DNA from 2 places in the Exiguobacterium sp. CH10 genome. Region 2 is predicted to be linked to the other one. Evidence: riboswitches for the same ligand, from Rfam matches in the RefSeq annotation. Region 2 holds a riboswitch; the other holds the start of a gene.
What was found. A riboswitch is a leader RNA that binds a small molecule or an ion and turns the genes downstream of it on or off. The one in region 2 is predicted to bind FMN.

Region 1: another riboswitch for FMN. It lies ahead of KNP04_RS02825 (ECF transporter S component); the one in region 2 lies ahead of ribD (bifunctional diaminohydroxyphosphoribosylaminopyrimidine deaminase/5-amino-6-(5-phosphoribosylamino)uracil reductase RibD).

Annotation. Positions count from the first base shown of each region.
Region 1 is NZ_JACSKO010000001.1:544,946-548,339, reverse strand. It holds gene KNP04_RS02835 (NupC/NupG family nucleoside CNT transporter) at 1-273, shown strand, start outside; gene KNP04_RS02830 (nucleotidyltransferase family protein) at 314-886, opposite strand; gene KNP04_RS02825 (ECF transporter S component) at 957-1,544, opposite strand; FMN riboswitch at 1,708-1,850, opposite strand; gene KNP04_RS02820 (HesB/IscA family protein) at 1,949-2,305, shown strand; gene KNP04_RS02815 (NAD-dependent epimerase/dehydratase family protein) at 2,418-3,272, shown strand; gene KNP04_RS02810 (NAD(P)/FAD-dependent oxidoreductase) at 3,312-3,394, opposite strand, start outside.
Region 2 is NZ_JACSKO010000001.1:749,110-752,503, reverse strand. It holds gene KNP04_RS03905 (homing endonuclease associated repeat-containing protein) at 1-130, opposite strand, end outside; gene KNP04_RS03900 (undecaprenyl-diphosphate phosphatase) at 584-1,396, shown strand; FMN riboswitch at 1,477-1,618, shown strand; gene ribD (bifunctional diaminohydroxyphosphoribosylaminopyrimidine deaminase/5-amino-6-(5-phosphoribosylamino)uracil reductase RibD) at 1,773-2,837, shown strand; gene ribE (riboflavin synthase) at 2,837-3,394, shown strand, end outside.

The DNA.
Region 1 (3,394 bases), 200 kb from region 2:
CTCGGTCAAAAACTAGTCTTGAACGAATTCGTTGCCTTCTCTGAGTTTGCACCAATCATCGGTTCTGGTGATTTGTCAGCTCGTACAGAAGCAATGATTGCATTCGCACTTTGTGGTTTCGCCAACATTTCATCACTCGCGATCCTTCTCGGTGGTCTTGGTGGTATGGCACCAAACCGTCGTGGTGACATCGCGCGTATGGGTGTCCTCGCAATTCTCGCAGGTACGCTTGCAAACTTGATGTCAGCTACATTGGCTGGACTTCTTCTCTAATTAGTATAAGAAAACGCGATCACTTCGGTGGTCGCGTTTTTTAGTGTAGGGATGATGTATACAATTTGACGTTCGGCCATTGAGCTGGCCAATTTTTTTGAGCCATTCGTTTCAAGTAGATTGGATGTTTTGAGGTGCTTGTTTCAAAATATGGTGTAGGTCTAGCTTGTAGTGTGAGAAGGTCTTGAACGCCATAGGGTGCTGAGAGAATGAGCTCACCGTCTACATTGAGACGTACCCCGATTGCGGTCACCGTCTCGGGGAAGTGCGCTAGCGCATCGACCGATGACGTATATGGTGGCAAATGGTTCACATGATGCATCCTCGCTTGGTTTTTTACAGACCAAGGTACGCTCGGGTCGAGTTGATTCAACACCTGTTCTAATTCTTTTTCGATGGATTCTTCTGACTGAGTAGGGTCGAAATAAATCACATCGACGTCGTCCGTTTGGGTCGGTGCATCGTATCCATGAAGATGGTCCCATATTTTTGCGCGAATATAGCCCGCGCAAATCCACCAGTCGGGCAGATGAAGGGTAGCAACGGTGCGAAGAAGGTTCATAAGTTCTGCATCTTGTTGTAAGAAATCAATCAAATCCTGTTCATGTTTCATTATTCAAACTCCTCCTGATCCATCGGATTGAAAAAAGCACCTAGGCAACGCCTAGATGCTCGTATATCGATTATGCTTGAAGTTGTACGCGCTGACGTTCGATCCACGGCTTCAATTTCAAGAAGAGTGGGACGAAGAGCGCACTGATCAAGATCGCTTTAATCAAGTTGAACGGTAAGATCCCGTAAAGGACGAGGTCCGTCTTCACGGCCGGGTCGGCCATGTCTGCCATTCCGAAGAAGAAGGCATAGGCTGGCAAGATGACGAGATAGTTTAAAATGGCGAGGCTGAGTGCCATCGTGATTGTACCGGCGAGTAGTCCAGAAGCGAGTGCTTTGTTCGTCTTCCGTTTGTGGTAGAACCATGCGACCGGATACATGAATGCGACACCTGCGAAGAAGTTTGCGACTTCTCCGACCGGGACACCGCCACCGTTAAAGACATAGTACAAGACGTTTTTCAATCCGACGACCACGACACCTGCGAGTGGAGAAAAGACGATCCCAGCAATGAGTGCAGGAATGTCACTGAAATCCACTTTGAGGAATGGCGGTAAAAATGGGAGCGGGAAGTTGAATAGCATGAGTACGAACGAAATCGTCCCGAGCATCGCCAAAGTCACCATAGTTGTCAATCGTTTGTTGCGCGTAGTTTTCATCAGAATCTCTCCTTTAGGTCGCTCCTCGATGAATGGCATCCGTCGCATATAAAAACCCGATTGCAATGAAGACAATCGGGAGAGTTTACGCGCATACGAAATAGATGTTTTCCGAGGTGGAAAAGTCCACGTCAAAGAAAACATCCGGATATCGGTCGGATGCCGCCATCTTCTCCCATCCAGACTGTACTGTCGGCTTTCGAATCTCACGAAATCAGCAAGCAACGCCTTGCTCGCTCACGGGCTGAGAAGAATAAATTCTTCAATACCGCCGGTCGGGAATTTCACCCTGCCCCGAAGATGGAACGATTTAATTTTTTTTGTTACAGTTTAGTTATACAAGATAATGCACAAAACTACAAGTCAATTGACTTGAATTGAAGATAAAATGAGGAGGAGTTCAGATGATTCATTTGACAGAATCAGCAGCACTTCAAGTACAAGAGATGATGAAACAGACCGAACGCCCGGATGCACAATATTTGCGAGTGAAGGTCCAAGGTGGCGGATGTACAGGACTTTCATATGGAATGGGCTTTGATGAGGAAAAGACGGATAAAGATATTCAATTCGACCATCACGGCGTCCGCGTCATCGTTGCGGAAGTCGATCACGGTGTCGTCGATGGGCTTGAGATTGACTACAAGCAATCGATGCTCGGTGGGGGATTCACGATTAAAAACCCGAATGCCATTGCTACATGCGGTTGTGGTTCGAGTTTCCGGACGGCGACGAACGCCGGGACACCAGGAGAATGTTAATTATTTTAGACTATGGAGCGCCATAGTCTTTTTTTTGTGCGATTCGACCAGTTACGGAACGTCGGGGAAAGGGAATGTAGGGAAGAGAATCGTATTGAAGGGGGCTAGGCTGATGAGGAAAGTATTGATTTTTGGAGGATCGCGCTATTTCGGGAAACGACTTGCCTTACGACTCGCGGAGGCGGGGGACGATGTGACGATTGTGACGAGGGGACAGTTGCAAGTACCAGAAGCCGAAGGGATACGGTCCATTAAAGGAGACCGACAATCGGTCGCGACGATGAAAGACTTGGCACGAGAACGGTATGACCTCGTCTACGACAATATTTGCTTTACCCCGTATCAGGCAAAAATCGCCTCGGATGCGTTTATGGACAAAGTCGGAAAGTATGTCCTGACGTCTACAATGTCGGTATACGCGCCGGGACCTGATTTAAAAGAGAGTGACTTTAATCCGCTCCATTATGAATATCATCTAGAAGCCGAGCATGACTACGGACAAGGGAAGCGAGAGGCAGAGTCGTTCTTCTTCCACCGAGCTTCGTTCCCAGTTGCGACCGTACGCTTACCGATTGTCCTCGGACCAGATGATTATACAGATCGACTCAAGTTTTATGTGGACGCGATTCGCAACGAGGAACCGATTGTGTTGCATCGTCCAGAAGCGAAAATGGGCTTCATCTCGAGCGCGGAAGCAGCAGCATTTTTAGAATGGGTGGGACGTGCGAACGTGACTGGACCCTTCAACGCTGCGAGTGACGGTCTCATCTCCATGGGTGCTTTAATGGAGCGAATCGGGCAACATGTCGGAAAACCTGTCCATATCATAAAAGATGGGGAGTCGTCCCCATATGATTCGGACGTCGACTATTACATGTCGATTGCTGAAGCGAAAAAGGCGGGCTTCGTGTTCACGCAACTCGATGACTGGATTGACCGGGTCATCATTCAAACGATGCGGAAATGAAAAAATCCTCTGTGGACACAGTCCACAGAGGATTGATCATTATTTCCCGGCAAATACAGATGTCGAGTGTTGCGGGTGACGGGCAGTCGGATCCACAAGTTGCTTCACTTGGTTGATGGCAA
Region 2 (3,394 bases):
TGGCAAAGCGACGGTAGACAGAGCGGCGTGGACGTTCCTTCAACAAGTCCCCGAGAAGGCGGATGCAATGGATCATCCTCTGCTGTTCGGTGGACAGGTGATGGGATTTAGTGGTTAGCGTTTGACTCAATGATGGTTCCTCCTTCCGTGGACTCAATTCTGAACCGACAAAGATGAAAAAAATGCTCCTACAATCATACTATCGGATGGTTTTTCGGATTTATTAACGTGATTTTGAAAAATATCAAACAATTTCTAAGAATTGGATAGGTCTAAAGTCACAGATAAACATTTCAAAAAATGGTAACAGTTCTATTACAAATTAAATCGAATTTCGAGATAAATGTAAACAAAAAGTTTTAATCAACCAAAAATGTCATATTTTTATAAAAAAGTACCCAACTGGAGAAATGGGGTCATCGCCTTCGCTCCAGATGAGTACCCTTCTATAATAAATTTAATTTTCAGACTAATCAATCGAATATTGAAATTACATCAAAAAATTTTTAACAGCTGGTCAACGAAAGTCCAATTCTGCTAAAATAGGCGCATTGAGTGAAAAACAGAAAAGAGGATTACCATTATGACAGTTTGGTTATTTTATACGTTGCTCGGATTAATCCAGGGATTCACGGAGCCGATCCCGATTTCATCGAGTGGACATCTTGTTATCTTCCAAGAGTTATTTAACATCGACTTGCCGGGATTGTCATTTGAAGTTTTCGTAAATTTTGCTTCGCTCCTCGCGGTCTTAACGGTCTATCGTAAAGATATCGTCCGCCTCATCGTCAGTTTGTGGACGTTCCTATTCAAAAAAGATCGGTCAGATGAGACGATGGTCGATGTGAAGTTTATTGGATTGCTGCTCGTCGCAACGGTTCCGGCCGGTGTGCTCGGTGTCATTTTTGGTGATTGGATTGGAGAAGTACTCGGTGGCGTCGCGACGGTCGGCTACACGCTCATCATCACAGGTCTCGCGCTTTGGTTCATTCGAAACATGCGCGGGAATAAAGGGGACGGCGGGATCACGTTACGTGACGCCGTCTTGATTGGACTCGCCCAAGCGGTGGCGCTCATCCCAGGGATCAGTCGCTCTGGAGCAACCATCGTCATGGCGATGTTACTCGGGATCAAGCAGGAATCAGCACTTCGCTTTTCATTCTTCTTGTTCATTCCAATCAGTCTCGGAACGATGATTTTGGACGGTCCGGCGTTATTTACGAACCCAGAAACACGTGACTTGTTCGGTCCGCTCATCTTGGCGTTCATCGCTTCTTATGCGTTGACTGCAATTTCGTTGAAGTGGTTCCAGCACATCATGGCAAAAGGCGAATTAAAGTATTTCTCATATTATTGCTGGATTGTCGGGCTTCTTGTCGTCCTCTTTCTCGCATAATCGAGGCGCTACTCTCACGGGTAGCGTTTTTTGTTTTGCGAAATAAAAACAATTGCGATACAGTAAATCTGTACAAACAAATATTCCTTCGGGGTCGGGTGAAATTCCCAACCGGCGGTGATGGGCCATGCCCTAAGTCCGTGACCCGGGCGCACGTGTGCGAACGGTGGATCTAGTGAGACTCTAGAGCCGACAGTATAGTCTGGATGGGAGAAGGAACAAAAAAACAGGTCCACATGACCTGTAATTCGTCGTACGCTTTTCTGTAAAGAAAACGTTTATTTGGCTTGCCCAAAAACGACGAAACCCTCCCACCAAGACCCTAAGGACCGTTCCTTAGGGTCTTTTGTTTGTACGGAAAAAAGGAGGGAGAACGATGAAACAGTACATGCAACAAGCCATCCAATTGGCGAAATCTGCCGACGGACAGACGGGTGTGAACCCGCTCGTCGGCGCCGTTCTCGTCAAATACGGTCGCGTCGTCGGGCTAGGTGCCCATCTCAAGGCGGGCGAACCGCATGCCGAGGTTCACGCAATCAAGATGGCAGGTGCGGCAGCGTATGGGGCGACACTTTACGTCACGCTTGAGCCGTGCTCGCATCACGGGAAGACACCACCGTGTGCCGACTTGATTGTTGAATCCGGAGTCAAACGAGTCGTCATCGCCATGAAAGACCCGAACCCACTCGTTGCCGGGAAAGGGATCATGCGTCTCAAATCGGCTGGCGTCGAGGTGGAAGTCGGGTTACTTGAAGAGGAGGCACGGGCACTAAATCCAGCGTTCTTACGAGCGCTTGAGACGAAGCGACCATACGTCATCTTAAAGACGGCGACGAGTCTCGATGGAAAAGTTTCCTTGGATTCTGGTGAGAGTCAATGGGTGACAAGTCCGGAAGCCCGTCGTGACGTCCATGAACTACGCGCCAAAACTGATGCGATTTTAACGGGGATCGGAACGGTGCTTGCGGATGACCCGGCACTGACTGTTCGATTAGACCGTGAGACACGTCAACCGAAGCGAGTCGTCCTCGACCGTGACCTTCGCTTGCCACTCGCAAGCACGCTTGCACGAACGGCCGAAGACGTCCCAGTGCTCTTGTTCACTTCGTCAGACGACAGAGAGAAACGGGAACAGGTTCGTGCCATGGGAATCGAGTTATTCGATTATACGTCGCTCGGAAACGTGCTCGAGACACTTTACGCGAACGGGGTTGGACGTTTATTGATCGAGGCGGGACCGACACTTGTCACGTCCCTTCTTGACGGAGGGTACGTAGATGAATGGGTCGCCTATCAATCACCGCGCGTGTTCGGCGGAAAAAATAGTGTCTACCGTTCACAACAGGAAGGCTCGCTGGATGCGATTTCTCGTTTTGAGATTAATCAGGTCGAGACGATTGGACTTGATTTGAAAGTCGTCCTTCGAAAGGGGGCGCTCTGATGTTTACAGGAATCGTAGAAGAAATCGGTTCGGTCAAATCGGTGAAACGAAACGGTCGGTCCTTACGACTCGTCCTATCGGGAGCGAAGGTGCTCGATGACGTAAAAATCGGCGACAGCATTTCGGTAAATGGGATTTGTTTGACGGTCACAACATTTGATGCGTCGACATTCGCCGTTGATGTGATGCCAGAGACACTGAAAGCATCCAGCCTAGATGGCGTGAAACCAGGAACACGCGTCAATCTCGAGCGAGCGATGCCGGCGAACGGACGATTCGGCGGGCATTTCGTGTCCGGACATGTTGACGGCGTCGGGCGCATCACCAAGAAGCGTCCACTCGCAAATGCCGTATATGTCGACATTCAATGCGACCCTTCGCTTCTCCCATACATCGTGCCAAAAGGCTCGATTTCGGTGGACGGAACGAGTCTGACCGTATTCGACGTATCCGAACGTGGATTTACGCTGTCGTTGATTCCGCACACGTATAGTGAGACCGTTCTCGGGTCGAAGCACGTCGGTGACACCGTCAATTTGGAATGTGACTTGTTGGCA